3 regions of the Pseudomonas sp. AG1028 genome follow, and region 1 is predicted to be linked to each of the others. Evidence: predicted binding sites of a transcription regulator. Region 1 holds the regulator's gene; each other region holds the start of a gene.

Region 1 (6,848 bases):
TGGATGCCGTGCTCAAGCGTCAACAGCAGAAGCCGGTTGCGGCGGCAGTCGATCAGTCGGCGCTGGATTCCATGCGCTCCGAGCTGCATGGCCTGCGTGAGCTGATCGAAATGCAGATGGGCTCGATGGCGTGGGGGCAGATGCAGAGCCGCCGCCCGCAGCAGGCCACACTGTGGCGCCGTCTGCAGCGTATGGGCGTACCAGCAGAGCTGTCGCGCGTGTTGCTCGAGCGGGTCGCCTCGATTGCCGATCAGCGCAAAGCCTGGCGCATGGTGCTGGCGCACCTTGCCCATTCGATTCAGACGCCCAAGCAGGAGCCGATGGAAGAGGGCGGCGTGATCGCGCTGGTCGGCCCCGCCGGCATGGGCAAGACCACCACCCTGGCCAAGCTGGCCGCGCGCTACGTTCTCAAGTATGGCGCGGCCAGCATCGCGCTGGTGAGCATGGACAGCTACCGTATCGGCGCTCAGGAACAGCTAAAGACCCTGGGCCGGATTCTTGGCGTCTCGGTGACCCAGGTCGATCCGGGTCAGTCGCTGACCCAGGCGCTCGTACCGCTGGCCCGCAAGCGTGTGGTGCTGATCGACACCGCTGGCCTGCCCGCCAATGATCCGGCGCTGCGCATGCAGCTTGAGGCGCTGGCCAGCCGCGGCGTCAACGCACGCAATTACCTGGTGCTGGCCGCCACTAGCCAGGCGCAGGTTCTCAAGGCGGCCTATCACAGCTACAAGCGCTGTGGGCTGGCGGGCTGCATTCTGAGTAAACTGGATGAGGCTACCAGCATGGGTGAGGTATTGGGGCTGGCTATTGGCCATCGTCTGCCGGTAGCCTACTTGGCAGATGGCCCGCGCATCCCGGATGACGTACACGTGCCGCGCAGCCATCAGTTGGTCAGTCGCGCTGTCGGTCTGCAGGCGCCGGACGAGCCGAGCGAAGACACCATGGCCGATATGTTCGCAGGGCTCTATCAGAACCCTGCCAGACAGGCCGGTTGAACGGATTGAATACGGTGACGCGCTGGTCGTGCTCGCCGCGACAGCGCACAATGGCCCCAGGGCCCACAGTGAAGTCAGAATAAGGTGTGTAGATAACATGGGTATGCATCCCGTACAGGTGATCGCGGTGACTGGCGGCAAAGGCGGCGTTGGCAAGACCAATGTGTCGGTGAACTTGTCGCTGGCACTGGCCGACCTTGGTCGGCGCGTTATGCTCATGGACGCCGACCTGGGCCTTGCCAACGTGGACGTGCTGCTTGGTCTTACCGCCAAGCGCACCCTGGCTGACGTGATCGACGGCGAGTGCGACCTGCGTGATGTGGTGCTGCAGGGGCCTGGCGGCATTCGTATCGTGCCCGCCGCCTCCGGTACTCAAGCGATGGTGCAGCTTACGCCCATGCAGCACGCCGGCCTGATCCAGGCCTTCAGCGACATCAGCGAGAACCTTGACGTGCTCATCGTCGATACCGCTGCCGGTATTGGTGACTCAGTGGTCAGCTTCGTGCGCGCGGCCCAGGAAGTGCTGGTGGTGGTGTGCGACGAACCGACGTCCATTACCGATGCCTACGCGCTGATCAAGCTACTCAATCGCGACCACGGCATGAACCGTTTCCGGGTCCTCGCCAACATGGCGCACAGCCCCCAGGAAGGCCGCAATCTCTTTGCTAAGCTGACTAAAGTGACCGACCGTTTCCTGGACGTCGCGCTGCAATACGTGGGCGCGGTGCCGTACGACGAATCGGTTCGCAAGGCCGTACAGAAACAGCGTGCGGTGTATGAGGCGTTCCCTCGTTCGAAGTGCGCGCTGGCGTTCAAGGCGATTGCCCAGAAGGTCGATGCATGGCCCTTGCCGGCCAACCCGCGTGGCCATCTGGAATTTTTCGTGGAGCGCTTGGTGCAACAACCGACTGCAGACACGGCTGTATGACGACAGCCTCTGGACTCCGAATGTACAGCAAGGCACAAGCACGAGATTCACAGCATCAGTTGATCGAGCGCCACGCGCCGCTGGTAAAACGCATCGCCTACCACCTGCTGGCCCGTCTGCCCGCCAACGTACAGGTCGACGACTTGATCCAGGCCGGCATGATCGGTCTGCTCGAGGCGTCGCGTAAGTACGATGCCGGCAAGGGCGCCAGTTTCGAGACCTTTGCCGGTATCCGCATCCGCGGCGCCATGCTCGATGAGGTACGCAAGGGCGACTGGGCGCCGCGTTCGGTGCACCGCAACAGCCGCATGGTCAGCGATGCAATACGAAAAATTGAGGCCAGAACCGGTCGTGACGCTAAAGATCACGAGGTTGCTGCCGAACTCCAATTGAGTCTCGAAGATTACTACGGCATTCTTGGCGACACTTTGGGCAGCCGCCTGTTCAGTTTCGACGACCTCTTGCAGGAAGGCGATAACGGCGGTCTGCAGGAAGACACGAGTTCCCTGCATCACGGGCCTTCGCATGAACTGGAAGACAGTCGTTTCCAGGCTGCATTGGCCGATGCCATCAGTAATCTGCCGGAACGTGAGCGGCTGGTGTTGTCGCTGTACTACGACGAGGAATTGAACCTCAAGGAAATCGGCGAGGTGCTGGGGGTGAGTGAATCGCGGGTCAGCCAACTGCATAGTCAGTGTGCCGCGCGCTTACGGGCGCGGTTGGGGGAGTGGCGCGCATAGGAATTTGTGCAGGGACTGGAGTTGGTCGAGCCAGCCCTTGTGGTAAATGCAGCACAGCAGGGCGGGGCACACAGTGAACGCAGCAAAGCCGAGCGCAATGGTTTGCGGCGTTCAGCCAGGCCGGTTTCACGATTAATAAGCGCTGCACAAGGTGTAGGCGTTTTAGGACTGTACGGAGGTCGACTTGGACAAGAACATGAAAATCCTCATCGTCGATGATTTCTCGACGATGCGACGGATCATCAAGAACCTCTTGCGTGATCTGGGGTTCACCAATACGGCAGAGGCTGATGACGGGGTAACCGCGCTGCCCATGCTGCAGAGCGGCAATTTCGATTTTCTGGTAACCGACTGGAACATGCCGGGCATGACCGGTATCGATCTGCTGCGCGCCGTGCGTGCCGACGAGCGACTCAAGCAGTTGCCGGTGCTCATGGTGACGGCGGAAGCCAAGCGCGATCAGATCATCGAGGCCGCACAAGCCGGTGTGAATGGCTACGTAGTCAAGCCCTTCACCGCTCAGGTGCTCAAGGAAAAGATCGAAAAAATCTTCGAGCGAGTTAACGGCTGATGTCTGCCGCGAGGTTGTTATGGAACACGATGACTCCAACGAGGTTGACCTCGAGTCGACCCTGAAAAGCAATGCCCGCCAACTGGTCGACAGCCTCGAGCAAGGAAACTTTGGCGAAGCCGTACAGCTGATCAATGAATTGAACAAGGCGCGCGACCGGGGGCTTTACCTCGAAGTCGGCAAGCTCACCCGTGAGCTGCATAACGCTATCGTCAATTTTCAGCTCGATCCCCGGGTGCCCCACGCCAAGGAAATCTCGCAGATTTCCGACGCCACCGAGCGCCTGAACTACGTGGTGACCATGACCGAGCGTGCGGCCAATCGCACCATGGATCTGGTCGAGCAGAGCGCGCCGCTGGTCAATGACCTGAGTAGTGAAGCCGATTCGCTCGCCGAGGACTGGGGCCGCTTCATGCGCCGCGAGATGAGCGCCGAGGCGTTCCGTGAGCTCGCCAAGCGTATCGAGCTGTTTCTGTCGCGCAGCCAGCGCGACACCAGCAAGCTATCGGAGCATTTGAATGACATTCTGCTGGCGCAGGATTTCCAGGATCTGACCGGTCAGGTGATCAAGCGCGTTACGCAATTGGTGACCGAGGTCGAGAGCAATCTACTGAAACTGGTGCTCATGGCCAGTCAGGTCGATCGCTTTGCCGGTATCGATCACAACCACGAACAGTTGCGTGCCGAGCAAAACAAAGAAAAAAATCCGTCCCGCGGTGAAGGTCCGCAGATTCATGCCGATAAGCGTGATGATGTCGCCTCTAACCAAGACGACGTCGACGATCTGCTGTCCAGTCTGGGTTTTTAGGAGCACGTCATATGAGCTTCGGCGCCGATGAAGAAATCCTCCAGGATTTCCTGGTAGAGGCCGGCGAAATTCTTGAGCAATTGTCCGAGCAGTTGGTGGAGCTGGAAAGCCGCCCGGACGATATGAATCTGCTCAATGCGATCTTTCGAGGGTTTCACACGGTAAAAGGTGGTGCCGGTTTCTTGCAGCTCAACGAGCTGGTCGAGTGCTGCCACATTGCCGAGAACGTGTTCGATATCCTGCGCAAAGGCGAGCGTCGTGTGGACGCCGAACTGATGGACGTGGTGCTCGAAGCACTGGACGCCGTCAACGGTATGTTCGCCGAAGTGCGCGAGCGCGTGGAGCTGACGCCGGCTTCGCCGGAGCTGCTGGCCGCGCTAGCGCGTCTGGCTGAGCCCGCTGGTGCCGAGCCTGCACCCGCAGCAGTCGAGGTCGCGGCTGAACCTGAACCGGTTGCTGTCGCGCCTGCGGAGCCCGAGGTGGCAGCGGCACAGCCTTCAGCAGATATCTCTGACAGCGAATTCGAGCAATTGCTCGATGCACTGGGCGACGAAGCGCCGGCGCAGCCCGCCACGGCGGCTGACGAGATCACTGATGACGAATTCGAGTCGCTGCTCGATCAGTTGCACGGCAAGGGCCAGTTCAGTGCGCCTGCCGTGGAACCGGTGGCTGCAGCGCCTGCTGAGCCTGCCGCTGCCGCAACGCCTGGCGATGAGATCACCGATGATGAATTCGAAGCGCTGCTCGACCAGTTGCATGGCAAGGGCCAGTTCGCTGCGCCTGCCGTTGCGTCGGCGGCGGCACCGGTAGCCGCTTCCAGCGAACCGGCCTCGGCAGCGCCGGGCGATGAAATCACCGATGACGAATTCGAAGCGCTGCTCGATCAACTACATGGCAAGGGTCAGTTAGTCGCGCCTGCCGTAGCGCCGGCCGCGGCCGTTGCGCCTGCTGCAAAACCGGCTCCTGCCCCGCAACCTGCCAAAGCCGCTGCGCCGGCCGCCAAGGCCGAGCCGGCCAAGGCAGCACCCGCACCTGCAGCCAAGCCAGAACCCAGCAAGGCAGCGCCTGCGGCCGCCAAGGCGGAAGCCAGCAAACCGGCGTCTGCACCTGCGGCGGCCGCCGCACCGGCCAGCGAAGCGGAGACTACCGTTCGCGTCGACACTGCGCGCCTGGACGAGATCATGAACATGGTCGGCGAACTGGTTCTGGTGCGTAACCGCCTGGTGCGCCTGGGGCTCAACAGCGGCGACGAGGCCATGTCCAAGGCGGTGTCGAACCTCGACGTTGTCACGGCCGATCTGCAGACCTCGGTCATGAAGACCCGCATGCAGCCGATCAAGAAGGTCTTTGGGCGCTTCCCACGCCTGGTTCGCGATCTAGCACGCCAGCTCAAGAAAGAGATCAACCTGGAACTGGTTGGTGAAGAGACCGACCTGGACAAGAACCTCGTCGAGGCACTGGCCGACCCGCTGGTGCACCTGGTGCGCAACGCCGTCGACCACGGGGTGGAAAGCCCTGACGAGCGCGAGGCGGCCGGCAAGTCTCGGACCGGGCGCGTGGTGCTGTCCGCCGAGCAGGAAGGCGACCACATCCTGCTGATGATCACCGATGACGGCAAGGGGATGGACGCCGAGATCCTGCGCAGCAAGGCCGTGGAAAAAGGCCTGCTGGATAAGGATGCCGCCGATCGGCTGAGCGATCTGGAGTGCTACAACCTGATCTTTGCGCCAGGCTTCTCGACCAAGACAGAAATTTCCGACGTCTCTGGTCGCGGCGTCGGCATGGACGTGGTGAAAACCAAGATTTCCCAGCTCAACGGCACGGTCAACGTGTTCTCCCAGAAGGGGCAGGGCTCGAAGATTGTCATCAAGGTGCCGCTGACCCTGGCGATCATGCCGACGCTGATGGTGATGCTCGGCAACCAGGCGTTCGCTTTCCCGCTGGTCAACGTCAACGAGATCTTCCACCTCGACCTGTCGCGCACCAACGTGGTCGACGGCCAGGAAGTGGTGATCGTGCGCGACAAGGCGCTACCTCTGTTCTACCTCAAGCGCTGGCTGGTGAGCAGTGCGGCTCACGAAGAGCAGGGCGAAGGGCATGTAGTGATTCTCACCGTGGGTAACCAGCGCATCGGCTTCGTGGTCGATCAGCTGGTCGGCCAGGAAGAGGTGGTGATCAAGCCGCTGGGCAAGATGCTCCAGGGCACGCCCGGCATGTCCGGCGCGACCATCACCGGTGATGGTCGCATCGCGCTGATCCTCGATGTGCCCAGCATGCTCAAGCGCTACGCACGGCGTCTCTGATCGTCCGCGGCACGGCGACGGCCGTGCCGCTTAGGAGTGTTTATGGTTGTCAAGGTACTGGTAGTCGATGACTCCGGTTTTTTCCGCCGCAGGGTTTCGGAAATTCTCTCGTCGGACCCAAACATCACGGTGGTCGGTACGGCCACCAACGGACGTGAGGCCATCGATCAGGCCCTGGCACTGAAGCCGGACGTGATCACCATGGATTACGAGATGCCGCTAATGGACGGCATCACCTCCGTGCGCAACATCATGCAGCGCTGCCCCACGCCGGTTCTGATGTTTTCCTCGCTCACCCATGAAGGCGCTCGCGTCACCCTGGACGCGCTGGATGCCGGTGCGGTGGACTTTCTGCCGAAGAACTTCGAAGACATTTCGCGCAACCCCGAGAAGGTCAAGCAACTGCTGTGCGAGAAGGTCCATAGCATCTCGCGCAGCAACCGCCGGGGGATCGGCACGGCGTCCCTGACGCCGCCTGCCGGCGGAGGCCTGAGCCGACCTGC
Region 2 (6,848 bases), on a different contig from region 1:
GCTGACCAATTGGCACCTTTCGTCACCGAAACGGGCGACCCCGACCACAGCGAGCGCCCTCGCCTCTGACCATCGACACTCGAAAAGGGATTTCCATGAGAGTCTTTCTGATAGCGGGCCTGGCTTTGGCCATCAGTGCCTGCGGCAACATTGCCAATATGCGTGCTTATTCCAAGGCCTATATGGAACCAGCCTCAGGTGATACGGCGCGGTTGCGCGTGATCACCAACGGAATGGCGCGCGGTGTGCCAGGCCGCGATTGCATCGACTGGCGTATGCCCGGCGCGGGAATAATGGCCGTAGCCCAATCTGGCTTTGCCGACCAGAACAACGGCCGCAGCCTGGGCATGCCCCCAAGTGGTCGCGAGGTGGGCGGCCAAAAGCTGGCGCGCAGCGAGCTGAAAGTGCCAGCAGGCAAGCCTTTCGCCATGAACTTCCAGAGCAGCGGCTACGTGTCGGGTGGCTATTCCTACAGCTGCCAGCAGACCTTTCGCTTCACACCGCAGGCGGGCCAGGACTATGAGCTGATCCTGCTGGATAGCGGAATGTGCGTGGTCGGCCTGCAACACTTGAACTCCGAGGGCAAAGCCGAGAACGAGCCTGTTGAAAAGGCTGGTCTCTGCAATGCACTGGATGCCTTTTAGTCTGCTGAAACCCCACGCTGCAGCCCCCCGAAAATAAAAAACCACGCCAGGCGTGGTTTTTTATAGCCGTTCGCATCAGGCCGTCGCCCTTTTCTGTAGCGGCGCGGTGGCGCGGTTGACCCGCGTCTTGGCGCCGAAGAAGGCCACGCTGAGAAAATGCAGCGGGCCGATGCGCTCCAGCACCAGCTTGAACGCCACCGGCAGCAGCAGCCCCATCGCCATGCTGACGACGAAGACCAGCAAGTCCTCCTGCACCTGCAGCTTATTCAGTACGATGCGCGCCCCCGCCGTACCGAAGACGTGGAACAGGTAAATCTCGAAGGAGAAATAACCCAGCCAGGCCAGCGGCATGAAGTAGAAGCGCCGGGCGATCAGCAGGCTGATGGCGGCCAGGCCCAGCGCCGTTCCGACCAAGGCCAGGTTGGCATCGTCGAGGTCAAGCAGCGCGAACAGATAGGCCTGGTCGATACCCACCAGAATCACCAGCGCCGCGGCCATGGTGATGACGCTGCTGCGGGTGATCAGTTGCGCGCTGAAACGGTAGAGCCCCAGGCCCAGCAGGAAGAACGGCAACAGCTCCACCGCCCGGTCGAGGCTGAACAGGTTCGGGAAGCTCTCCGACGCGAAGGACGCCGCCAGGGCCGCGGCGAACACCAGCCCATAGTTGCGTAACGTCAGCAGCAGGCCAGCCTTCTCCAGCAGCGAAATCACCACGAAGATGCAGAAGATCGCCTGCAGGAACCAGAAGTGCGCGTAGCTGAAGAAGTAGATGCTGAAAATATCGCCCAGCTGCGGCTTGTCGTTGGTGTTGGGCACGATCATCTGCATGACGAAGAACAGCGTCGAGACCGTCAGTAGCGGTATGCCGACGCGTTTAAACTTGCCCTGGTAGAAGCGCGACAACTCACAGTCGGCGTTCACCGGCCGCAGCGCGTAGACATAGCCCGAGATGGCGGTGAACAGCGGCATGCGAATATAAACGAGGGAATCGTAGAGGTAGCGCAACACCGAGTCGTCCGGCACTTTCATGCCCAGGTCGGACGAACTGCCGATGACATGGCCCGCTACCATCAGAAACAGCGCCAGTCCGCGAATCGTCTCTATTCGCAGATCCTTCTCGGGCGTGGTCTTGGTCATGCTGAGTCCTCTGTACTAGCTAAGCGAGACAGCGTTTCCCCGAAGATGGGAACGGATGCCGACGAATCGATCATCTGAGCGCATGGAGCTTCGACTAGTTCAGCGGTGAGGCACTAAAAGCGGGCAGTCCTGAAGCATGGGCCGATTGAGACAACAACCTGTACCGATGAAAGCGTCGAGAGAGTGCCAAAGTCGATACGGCACTCGGATCTAGAGGCGGATCGCAGGGAGGCGATAAGGAGCATCAGACCGGCCACCTTTTGAGGTGTGGCAGACTTCCCCATCAGCATGACGCCTATCGCACCCATGACAATTCGTCTGCCAACCAGGGCTTGCCGCCCCAGCTAAAGTAAACAACAGCCATCAAACCTTGAAACGACGCACCAGCCCACTCAGGTCGCCGGCCAGGCGCGACAGTTCCTGGCTGGCGGTCTGGGTTTGTTCGGCGCCGGCGGAGGTCTGGATCGACAGGTCGCGGATGCGCACCAGGTTGCGGTCCACTTCGCGGGCGACCTGGGCCTGTTCTTCGGCAGCGCTGGCGATTACCAGGTTGCGTTCGTCGATGCCGCTGACCGCCTGGGTGATGGTGCTCAGGGCCTGATTGGCGGCGCTGGCCTGCTCCTGTGTCTGGCGGGCCTGGTCGGCGCTGGTCATCAGGGCCGAGACGGTCTGGTTGGTGCCCTGCTGGATGCCGCCGATCATTTGTTCGATTTCTCGGGTCGACTCGCCGGTGCGATGGGCCAGCGAGCGCACTTCGTCGGCTACCACGGCGAAACCGCGCCCAGCCTCGCCAGCACGCGCGGCCTCGATGGCAGCGTTGAGGGCCAGCAGGTTGGTCTGCTCGGCCACAGCGCGGATCACGTCCAGCACCTTGCTGATGCTCTGGGTCTGCTCGGCCAGATTACGAGCCTGATCCGAGGCGCTCAGCACGTTGCCGGTCAGAGAGCCGATGGCGCTCAGGGTATCGGTGAGCTGCACCTGGCCGAAGCGCGCGGTTTCGGCGGCGGCTTTGGAATCGGCCGAGGTGGTTACGGCGTTGGACGCCACTTCTTCCACAGCGTGGCTCATCTCGGTCACGGCGGTGGCGGCCATCTCGATCTCGTTGTTCTGCTGCTGCAAACCCTGGGCGCTCTCGCTCATCACCGCACTCATCTCTTCGGTGGAGGCAGCCAGTTGCTCGGCGGACTTGCCAATGTGCTCCAGGGTGCTGCGCAGGGTGGTCTGCATGGAGTGCATGGCCTGCAGCAGCTGGGCCGCTTCGTCCTTGCCGGAGAGATCAAGCTGGCGGGTGAGGTCGCCCGAGGCGATGGTCTGGGCGGCGGCAACAGCACTGCCCAACGGCGCCGTCAGGCTGTGGGTCATCCGCCAGGACAGCAGCAGGGTTAGCGCCACGGCGACAATGATGGCCAGCACGGTGACTTTCTGCGAGTTGGCGAACAGCGCCACTGCCACTTCGGTGTGATGGTTGGCCTCGTCGAGGTTGATGCTCTGCAACTTGCCCGAGGACGCATTCATGGCGATGCCCAGATCGTTCAGCCGTTTCGCTAGCAGGTCGCGCACATCATCCATGCGGTCCTGTTTGATCAGGGTGACCAGGGTCGCGTCATGCTGCAGGTACTCATGGAAGATGTCGGTCAGTTTGCCGAAGTGCTCCTGCTCCTCGGGCGACACGATCATGGTTTTGTAGCGCGCCAGTTCGGCTTCGATCAGCACGCCGATGTCCTGGATCTTCACGTAGGTGGCATCGACCTTGGCGGGGTCGGCGGCCAGACGCAGGGTCTCCAGGCGCAGGCGTGCCAGCGCCAATGCCAGCTTGCTGCTCGACACGATAGCCGGAATCGAGTTCTGCTCGATCACTTCGCTCTCGCTGCGGATATTGCTCATCTGGTAAAGGCTGAACAGTCCCAGCATCACTACCAGAATGGCAATGGTGCCAAAACACAACAGACTCCGGCGGGCGATGGGCATGGATCGAAGGTTCATGGCGGATCTCATCCTTAAGAAGGTCGGGGAGCGAGGCAGGAGCGGCGGCAAGGCGTGCCGCTGCTAAACAGCGGAACTTTGTTACAAGGCTTAACAGGTTAGCAGCAGAACGTGGCTGAGGCGTACCTGAAAGTAGCTATCTAGAGCGGTCAAGCAGGATTCTCCAAGGGCAATCTTTCAGTGCCAGGCTGCGGTTTAATCAGTGCATCAAGAGCATGCTCTGCACGTTCATATCGACTTACCTGCAAGAAACTTTATTTTGTCGCCAAAATTTGGACGCCCAAGCTATCCAGTGATCTTGGCCGATATGCCATCCGCATAAGCAACGTATTTAGCTTTCACCTTCGTCCTCGTCACGCGCCCTCAAAAAACGCCTGCCTGTGCACGCTCGAATGCTTTCACTTTCGCGAAAGTCAGCTTGAGAAACCCGGAATTTACAGCCTTCCAGAGCGCCCCCAATACTGAGGTCGCCTGCGCAGGCATGGGCTCAGCCCGCAGTGCAAAGGCTTCCAGATAAGCGCATAACAACAAGAGGCGCCCTATGAACACGCCGAGCAATGCCGGACGTGAGCTGCCCAAGCTCGAAGTCCGCTCGATCGATTACGTGCCGCGTGAAGAACGCCATGGAAAGATCTGGCACCAGGGACCGTTCTGGTTCACCGGCAATTTCGTCTTCCTGACCATGATGGTCGGCTTCACGGGCCCGAGCATGGGACTCGGCATGCTGTGGAGCATCCTTGCGGTGGCGCTCGGCGCCTGCTTCGGCACCATTTTCATGGCGCTGCACGCCAACCAGGGCCCGAAGATGGGCTTGCCGCAGATGATCCAATCCCGCGCGCAGTTCGGCAGCCGCGGCGCCATCGTGCCGTTCGCCGCGACGGTGTTCGTGTACATCGGCTTTATCGTGTTCGGGGTGATTCTGGTCACCCAGGCGCTGCAGCTGGTGCTGCCGGGCTCCAAGGCGTTCTGGTACCCGGCGCTGGTGGTGCTGTCGATCATCCTGGCGGTGGTGGGTTATGACCTGCTGCACTTCGTGCAGCGCTGGCTGACCTATGTGCTGATCGCCACCTTCGCGGTGGTCACGGTGATGGCCGTCACCGCCCTGCCCCAGGCCTCGACCGTAACGGTAGCCGCCACGCCGCACTGGGACACCACCGCGTTTCTGGTGCAGCTGTCCCTCGCTGCCGGCTACAACATCAGCTATTCGGTGTACGTGTCCGACTACTCGCGCTACCTGCCCGAGGATGCGCCGAGCGGCAAGCTGATCTTCTGGACATACCTGGGCGCAGCCGGCTCGGCAGTGTGGCTGATGTCGCTGGGCGCGGTGCTGGCCACCTACCTGCCGGGCGCCGATGGCATCGTCGCGCTGGTAACCACCGGCAACTACTTCTTCGCAGGTTTCGGCGTGTTCGTGGTGCTGGTCGGCGCTGCCGCGCAGCTGTCGGTGACCGGGGTGAACTGCTACGGTGCGATGCTCACCGGCCTCAGCGCGGTGGACGGCTTTCGCCCGGTGCGCCCAACGCTCGGCCTGCGCGTGGCCGGGCTGACGCTGGTGGGCGTGGCGTCGATCATCGTCTCGCTGTCGCTGCCCGAGGCGTACATGACCAGCTTCAACGGCTTCGTGCTGCTGATGCTGTACTTCCTGATCCCGTGGACGGCGGTGAACCTGGTCGACTTCTATGCGGTACGCAAGGGCCAGTATTCGATCAGCGAAATCTTCAATCCCCAGGGCATCTATGGGCGCTGGGCCTGGCAGGGCATCCTGTCCTACGCCGCGGCGTTCCTCAGCATGATTCCGTTCTTCTCGCTGCCCTTCTATGTCGGCCCGGTCGCCGAGGCACTGGGCGGTGCGGACGTGGCCTTCATCCCCGGCCTGCTGGTGGGTGGCGGCCTCTATTACCTGCTGACCCTGACCGGCAACGAGCGCCCGAGCGCTGCACCGAATCAGCTCTAGCCACTTCCTTGTTTCTGCAAACCTACCTCTGAGGGCGGCCGGGCCGCCCTCGCTCACCCGCGTTTCAGGTGCATGCCCATGAACGAGAAAACCATCGCCCTTATCCAGCAGCCTCCGGCCGTGCTCGACACTGCACAATCGCTCGAACGCGCCGTGGCGCATATCGACGAAGCCGCTGTCCGCGGTGCGCAGCTGATCGTATTTCCGGAGACCTGGCTAAGCGGCTACCCAGCCTGGGTATTCGGCATGGCCGGCTGGGACGATGCTCACGCCAAGCGCTGGTATCAGCGGCTGCTGGCCGACAGCCCGGTGCTCGGCGCCCACGACGATATGCACGACGGCCTGGCGCCGATACGCGACGCCGCGCGCGAGCACCAGGTGTGCGTGGTGATAGGCATCAACGAGCGGGCACGGGCGCAAAGTGGCTCGCTGTACAACTCGCTGGTGACCATCGGCGCTAACGGCTGCCTGCTCAACGTGCACCGCAAGCTCACGCCGACCCACACCGAGCGCAACGTGTGGGCCCAAGGCGATGCCGCCGGCCTGCGCGTGGTCGATACGCCGGTCGGCCGCGTCGGCGGGCTGATCTGCTGGGAACACTGGCACCCGCTGGCCCGCCAGGCGCTGCACGCCCAGGACGAGCAGATCCACGTCGCCGTGTGGCCGGATATGCCCGAGATGCACCATATCGCCGCCCGTTCCTATGCCTTCGAGGGCCGCTGCTTCGTGCTCTGTGCCGGCCAGTACCTGACCACCGCCGACCTGCCCGCCGACCTGCTGGATGCCTATCGCCAGGGTGCCGGCGCCGAGCAATCGGTCGATGGCGTGCTGTTCGCCGGCGGCTCGGGCGTGGTCGGCCCTGACGGTCAATGGCTGGCACCGCCGCTGGTGGGCGAAGCCGGCATCGTGCTGGCGACTCTCGACCTGGACTGCGTCGATGCCCAGCACCACGACCTCGACGTGGCCGGCCACTACCTGCGCCCGGATGTGTTCGAGCTGCACGTTGACCGCCGCCCGCGCACCGGCATCGCGCTGCGAGACCAGTGACGCCCCAAGGGCGCTGACGAGCCTTCGCCAGCGTCACCTTTTTTCACATGCTGAAGATCCATCATGAACGACCTACTGCTTGC
Region 3 (6,848 bases), on a different contig from region 1:
TCGTTTCGCTGTGGGACAAGCGAAACGGCCGTGCTAGAGCGGCTCATGCCCGCTGCTCGGAAGGCTTGAACTTCAAGCGGCGGGCTTTTCTCCCAACTTGGAACGCAGGCGATTTTCGCCTGCGGCGATTGCGCTTCAGACGTGGCGGCAACCGTGAATCCAAGCACAGGAGAATCCGATGACCCGCAATACCACCAACCAATTCGCCATGCAGAATCCGCTGACCCAGTATCCGCAGCCCGAATTCCCGGCCCAGCATCAGCCCGAGCCAGGCCTGGACCTGGAAATGACCCCAGAGCCGGACCACGGCGAAGAGAGCTATATCGGTTTCGGTCGCCTGGCCGGGCGCAAGGCACTGATCACCGGCGCCGACTCCGGCATTGGCCGTGCGGCTGCCATCGCCTACGCCCGTGAAGGTGCGGACATCGTGCTCAATTACCTACCCGAGGAAGAGCCGGATGCCCAGGAAGTCATCAAGCTGATCGAAGCCGAGGGGAGCCGCGCCGTGGCGATTCCCGGCGACCTCAAGGATGAAGCTTTCTGCGTGTCGCTGGTGCGCGATGCGGTCGGCGCCCTCGGCGGCCTGGACATCCTGGTCAACGTGGCTGGCAAGCAGATTACCCAGAAGCATATTTCCGAGATCACCACCGAGCAGTTCGACCACACCTTCAAGACCAACGTCTACGCCATGTTCTGGCTGTGCAAGGCAGCGGTGGCGCATATGCCGCCAGGTGCGGCGATCATCAACACGGCCTCGATCCAGTCCTACGATCCATCCGGCACGCTGCTCGATTACGCGTCCACCAAGGCGGCTATCGTTGCCTTCACCAAGGCGCTGTCGAGCCAGGTGATCGAGCAGGGCATCCGCGTCAACGCGGTCGCGCCGGGGCCGATCTGGACCGTGCTGCAGCCCAGCGACGGCCAGCCCCAGGAGAAGATCCCCACCTTCGGCTCCCAGGTGCCGATGAAGCGCCCGGGCCAGCCGGCCGAATGCGCGCCGCTGTATGTGCTGCTGGCGTCTCAGGAGTCGAGCTACATCACTGGTGAAACCTTTGGGGTGACCGGCGGCAACCCGCTGCCGTAAGGCCCGGGGCCCGCAGTACGCCCGCTGCGGGCCCGTTTACAAAATTACATCGTTGCCTGGGCCATTCGCTGCAGCTTGCGGCTGCCGAGCGATATCTGGAGGTTGATCTTTTACGCTTATTGCTCGAGCTTGCGACGCGTTTCTTCAGAAGCCTGTGTGATCTTTTCCGCTTCCTGCTCCTTGGTCTTGATGGTTGTCGGAGTAATGGCCCGATCCACCGCCTCGGTCTTCTCACCGTGGCGCTGAGTTTGCTTTTTCACCACGTTGACGTCTTCGCCTTGCACATCCTTGGCAGGGCTGTTGGGTGGCGTCGAATCGATTGGTTTCTGGCTCATGGGTTTCCTCCTGGCTGTGGGCTGTGAGTCAGCCCCTTGTTAATTACGAGGCCCTGAGGGCTGACGAGTTCGAACAATCGCCGTCTGTATCCGGATGCTTCAAATCCACGGATTTCGGGGCTTCCGGCCGGCAGAAAAGCTGAATCCCTGGGCATCGGCCGAATCGAATCCGGAGACGCTCGACAATCACTCGATGGGAGAACGACATGGGCCAATTCCGGATTTACCTCGATGACGAACTGCTCTGTGCGACCACCTCGCCGGCACTGGCGCAGGCCGCCTGGAACCGTGCCTCGCGCGATGCTCGTGTAGCCGAAAAAGGCGGCTGGGTACGTGCCTACGAAGGCGAAGTGACCGTGGCGGAAATGCACCCCGAACCGCGCGTCGGCCACCCGTGGCCGGATGGCCGAGACCATCAGCCGGACCTGCGCGATGTGTGGGACAGCCTGATGCGGGGGCTTCAGCAGCAGGGCCTCGATGACCAGGCGATGACCAATGCGCTGAACCGTTTCGGGCTTGCGACCACGAGCGTGCAGGGTTCGGTCAAGGATGAGCTGGGTGGGCGCACCGTACCCACCGCGGCAGAGCTGGTGGTGCTGCTCGATGCCATCCAGCAGGATCGTCAGCGCGAGCCCGAGGCTTAAGTGTTGCAGTCATGGCAGGCGCGCCTTGTTCACGCAGTGGCGATTGAACAGCTCGGGTTTGTCCAAGCGAATGCGTGCTTCGATCTGCTCGATGATGGCGAATACTTCCGTCGGAGTCAGCGATGTCCTGCAGGGGATATCGCGTACTTCGAGGGAGGTTTCCGAGTCCTTTTCTGAAAGATGCACGACCATACTGGTCGGCGACTGTAATGACACTTGTACAACAAGTGGCTGGAAATAGTTGTACAGCAATGCTGCAGCGTCCAGGAATTTAAGCTTTGCCACAATTATTGCTCTCGGTATTACTCCTTTATTACCGGTATTAGTGGCAGTCCGGACTTTCTTGTCAAATCAATAGTCTGCTTTATTTGCTCTGCTCGGGTGAAGTCGGCGGTTTGGGCATGCCACGCGGGCCAATAAACCCCCAGATGATCAAACCAATGACCGGCAGCAACAGGATAATCAATGCCCACATCAGTCGGGTATTGAAGCGCTTTTCACTGCGCCACAGATTAATGATGGTGACCAGGTCGACGAAAGCGATGACGACAAAGGCGCCGAGCCAGAATAGTAGGGATGGATCGCCCATGGCAGAACTCCTGTGGTTGCGGCGAAGCCATGGATATTGGGTTCGCAAGGTTAGACGGAAGCTGGAGGGCGTCTTACCCGTGTTGAGGCCGTTACATGCACAAAGCGCCTCGACCTGTCACCGGAATAATTACCCTGTTCAATTACGAAGTATCCCGGTGCCATTAAGTTCGCGTGAAAAGATGATCGGCCATGCTGGCCTTTTAATATAAAACGCAGTGAATGCTTTTTAGGCGTGCATGATGCCCGTGCAATAAAGGCGATTCATGCAAAGTGCAATTACCTTGCACAAGCGTAAGCGGCTCGATAGGCAATAAAACCGGAGTATTCGTCACATTGAAAAGTTGGCATGTGTGATGCACCCGTTCAGGTGCATTAATCAATAGCTGTCTGCCGACCAATAAAAGGATCACCGATGAATACTGCCGCGCTCGACCAACTGAGCATCGCTTTACCGGATTACAATGTTTCCATTACCCCGCGCCCGGATGGCATGTACCTGCTGAGCATCAGTCGGGAGGGTGAGTCCATCTTTCTCAAGGCTGTCGATAAGGCGGCCATCGACACCGAGGACGGTGCTCGGGCGCTCGAGCGCGAAATCCTGCGGGACCACAAGCTGGTCAGTGGCGAAGTGAACTGGAAGGGCGTTGGCGCGCAGTGGGTATCGCGCAAACTGCCGACCTTCACTGGCGCCCCGGTCAACCCGACTGCTGCGAAGATGATGTGGTCGCGCCGCAACCTGGACTCTCTGCATTGAGTGCAGCGCACCCACAAAAAAGCCCCGCATCGTCGGGGCTTTTTTGTGGGGCATGAGGGCTTGTCAGGCGCATCGCAACATCAGGATTTGCCGAGTAAGCGCGAGGCATCGAAGCCCATGCGCATGTTGCCCCAGTGGCGCCCCTCGAAGAAGAACGGCACGTCGATCTCGGTCATGATCTCGCCGGTGTCGCGCAGGTAGGTCTGCAGCAGGAAGCGCTGAGTGTTGCCCGCCGCGCGCAGGCCCACCGGGTCGGAGAACATGCGCTTGTTGCGGCACACCGGCAGGTCGACGGCGCGGTTGCCGGTTGGCGGCTTCGACACCCAGCTGTTGTTCACCGGGCAGTAGCCCTTGTTGTCGACGATAAAGGTCACGATGCCGCCTTGCGTACCCTTGGTCAGACGGTCGATCTCTTCCTGGCAGATCTGCGCGAAGCGTTCGGTGTAGCCGGTCAAGTACTGCTTGGGATCGGTATTGGGGATCAGCTTGTAGTTCTGGTCGAACAGGTTCACGCCTTCGCGCTGCAGTGTTGCCAGGCGCGCTTGCAGGGCGTCACGGCACTGGGTCGCGCGAGTGATGGCAGCGTCGAGTTCGCCCTCGCCAAGTACGAAGCGACCGAGCAGTTCCTGCACCCGTTCGGCAACGCCTGAGAGATCACGGGTAGCGGTGGCCGAGCGCTGCATGCGCTGGTCGATGGCCTGGCTGTCGGCGTGGATCTGGGTGACGCGATCGTTGATGCCAGTATTGGCATCGGCCACCTGCTGGATGTGCTCGGCGATCTCCGCCAGCTTGCTGGTGGTGGATTCGAAGTCGCCGATCATCGTCTCGAAGTGCCCTGTGGCACGCTCGACCACCACCTGGGTTTCACGGGCGCTCTGGCTGATGCGTGCGGTCTGCTCGTGGGTGGTGCTGACTTCCTTGAGCATGGCGTCGATGTTTTGCGAGATGTCGCCGGTGGCCTGGCTGACGTTCTGCGCCAGGGTGCGCACCTCATCGGCGACCACTGCGAAACCACGGCCGCTTTCGCCGGCACGGGCCGCTTCGATGGCGGCGTTGAGGGCCAGCAGGTTGGTCTGCGAAGAAATCTGCTGGATCAGGCCGACCACCGACTTGATATTCGACGAACGCTCGTTGAGCGCCGAAACCAGGGTGCTGAATTCGTTGAGGCTGTTGGAAATGGCGCTGATGTTGCCGGTGACTTCCAGGAGTTCCGCGTAGGAGTCCTGTGCCATGCCGAGGTTATGTGCGGTGGTCGCCGAGATCGCCTGAGTCTGCTGCGACACCTCGTCGATACGGCCGACAGCGATGTTGCTCTCGCTCATCACCTCATTGGCGAAGCGCGCCTGGTGGGTGGCGCTGTCGCTGGAGTCGCTGATGTTCTTCAGCGAGCGGGCCGATTCCACGGCGATCTGCACGGTCAGTGCCTGCACGTTACTGATGATCTCGCGCTGCTTGGCCAGGAAGCGGTTGCAGGTGCTGGCCAGGGTACGGATTTCGTCGTGGGTGAGCAGGGGCAGGTCGCGGGACAGGTCGCCTTCACCGCTGGCGATTTCTTCCAAAGCGCGGGTCATGTTGTCGACCGGGCGTACGATCAGGTGGCGGAAATACCAGACCATGAAACTGACCATGCCCAACGTGAACAGCGCGCTGAGCGTCAGCGCCGTGCCCAGGGTGTCGAGCTTGCCTTCGACCTGCTTGAGCAATGCCGGGTCGAGTTGGGCACCGTGCAGCAGCTGCACGATATCGGCGCGCAGGCTCAAGGCCACCCAGACCAGCAGGCCACTGACCACCACTAACAAAAAGAGGCTGGAGAGCTTTTTGGTCAAGGTATCGAAAAAGTGCATTTCGATGGAATCGTACAGCGACTTTAACGACTGCATGCCGCAGCTCCTGACAGAGAAATAATCCTTGGATTTCCATTACTTCGACCAGAAGCGCGGAACCTTTAACAAAGGGGGCTCTGTTCGCCGACGTTCCACGCGATTTGTCGGATGTTCCACCGCGGGGCGGCGAGTGTAGTGCTTCGCTTGTGACCGTTAAAGAGTGGTTACACAAAAAATGGCGTCAATTGGCCACTCGTACAAACGACACTACCGGCACAGGGCCGGTAGCGCTTTGTTGCACAAAGAAGAGCTTAGCCGCGCTGGCCGAACTCCGCCTGCTGGGCGGTCCACCCAGCCACGTGCTCGCTTAGCGACAGGCCCAGGCCGGGGCGGTTCGGCACCAGCATGCGGCCATCGCGGGTTTCCAGGCGCTCGTTGAACAGCGGTTCGAGCCATTCGAAGTGTTCGACCCAGGGTTCGGTCGGGTAGGTGGCAGCCAGGTGCACGTGCAACTCCATGGCGAAGTGCGGGGCGAGCATCACTCCAGCATGTTCCGCCATGGCGGCGATTTTCAGGAACGGCGTGATACCGCCGACGCGCGGCCCATCAGGCATCAGGTAGTCAGCGCCGCGGGCTTTGATGAACTCGGCATGCTCGGCGACGCTGGTGAGCATCTCGCCGGTGGCGATTGGCGTGTCGAAGGCCGCGGCCAGAGCGGCGTGGCCTTCGGCGTCGTAGCAGTCCAGCGGCTCCTCAATCCATACCAGGTTGAATTCCTCGAAACGCCGGCAAATGCGCTGGGCGGTGGGCCGATCCCACTGCTGGTTGGCGTCGACCATCAGCGGGAAGTCGTCGCCCAGGTGCTGGCGAATGGTGGCGACGCGGTGCAGGTCGAGGGCCGAGTCGGGCTGGCCGACCTTCAGCTTGATGCCGCCAATGCCCTTCTCGCGCGATAGATCGGTGTTGACCTTTAGCTGGTCCAGCGGCGTGTGCAGAAAACCGCCAGAGGTGTTGTAGCAGCGCACCGAGTCGCGCTGGGCGCCGAGCAGGCGGGCCAGGGAGAGGCCCGCGCGCTTGGCTTTCATGTCCCACAGGGCCACGTCGAAGGCGCCGATGGCCTGGGTCGACAGGCCGCTGCGGCCCACCGAGGCGCCAGCCCAGCACAGTTTGGCCCACAGCTTCTGGATGTCGCTGGGGTTCTCGCCGAGCAGTGCCGGGGCGATTTCCTGGGCATGGGCGAACTGACCGGGGCCGCCGGCGCGCTTGGAGTAGCTGAAGCCCAGACCGCGGTGGCCGTCCTTGCTTTCGATCTCCACGAACAGCATGGCGATCTCGGTCATCGGCTTTTGCCGGCCGGTCAGTACCTTGGCATCGCTGATCGGGTTGGCCAGGGGCAGGAAGACCGAGGCGATGCGCACCCAGCCGATCTGGTCCTGGTCTGCACAGCTTTGGGAAAGGGTGTGCTCACTCACGCGGATTACCTCGCTTGACGTTCTTGTTGGCGCCGCCAGGTGGTGTGAATCACTGGCTTGAATTCGGACGTTAAGCTGATTAGGTAATCATTCAAGGGATTGGGTAGGGCTTTGGGACTGCTTCAAGGCAGAAGCGGACATCGAG

Evidence for each region. The regulator FliA, encoded in region 1, starts transcription of late flagellar genes. The targets are predictions, from matches to a motif close to CTAAAGTTTNNNNNNNNNNNGCCGNTAA.
Region 2: the regulator FliA is predicted to act here: its motif matches at 3,995-4,022, upstream of FB481_RS14500 (methyl-accepting chemotaxis protein).
Region 3: the regulator FliA is predicted to act here: its motif matches at 5,330-5,357, upstream of FB481_RS16345 (methyl-accepting chemotaxis protein).

Annotation. Positions count from the first base shown of each region.
Region 1 is NZ_VIVP01000014.1:42,701-49,548, reverse strand. It holds gene flhF (flagellar biosynthesis protein FlhF) at 1-995, shown strand, start outside; gene fleN (flagellar synthesis regulator FleN) at 1,093-1,923, shown strand; gene fliA (RNA polymerase sigma factor FliA) at 1,920-2,663, shown strand; gene FB481_RS21365 (chemotaxis response regulator CheY) at 2,860-3,234, shown strand; gene FB481_RS21360 (protein phosphatase CheZ) at 3,254-4,042, shown strand; gene FB481_RS21355 (chemotaxis protein CheA) at 4,054-6,345, shown strand; gene FB481_RS21350 (chemotaxis response regulator protein-glutamate methylesterase) at 6,388-6,848, shown strand, end outside.
Region 2 is NZ_VIVP01000008.1:56,410-63,257, forward strand. It holds gene FB481_RS14490 (hypothetical protein) at 126-644, shown strand; gene FB481_RS14495 (acyltransferase) at 720-1,781, opposite strand; gene FB481_RS14500 (methyl-accepting chemotaxis protein) at 2,145-3,764, opposite strand; gene FB481_RS14505 (cytosine permease) at 4,306-5,718, shown strand; gene FB481_RS14510 (carbon-nitrogen hydrolase family protein) at 5,797-6,765, shown strand; gene FB481_RS14515 (hypothetical protein) at 6,829-6,848, shown strand, end outside.
Region 3 is NZ_VIVP01000009.1:122,411-129,258, forward strand. It holds gene FB481_RS16315 (SDR family oxidoreductase) at 179-1,084, shown strand; gene FB481_RS16320 (hypothetical protein) at 1,201-1,419, opposite strand; gene FB481_RS16325 (hypothetical protein) at 1,626-2,063, shown strand; gene FB481_RS16330 (DUF1652 domain-containing protein) at 2,073-2,348, opposite strand; gene FB481_RS16335 (PLD nuclease N-terminal domain-containing protein) at 2,428-2,652, opposite strand; gene FB481_RS16340 (hypothetical protein) at 3,067-3,408, shown strand; gene FB481_RS16345 (methyl-accepting chemotaxis protein) at 3,489-5,288, opposite strand; gene FB481_RS16350 (mandelate racemase/muconate lactonizing enzyme family protein) at 5,543-6,703, opposite strand.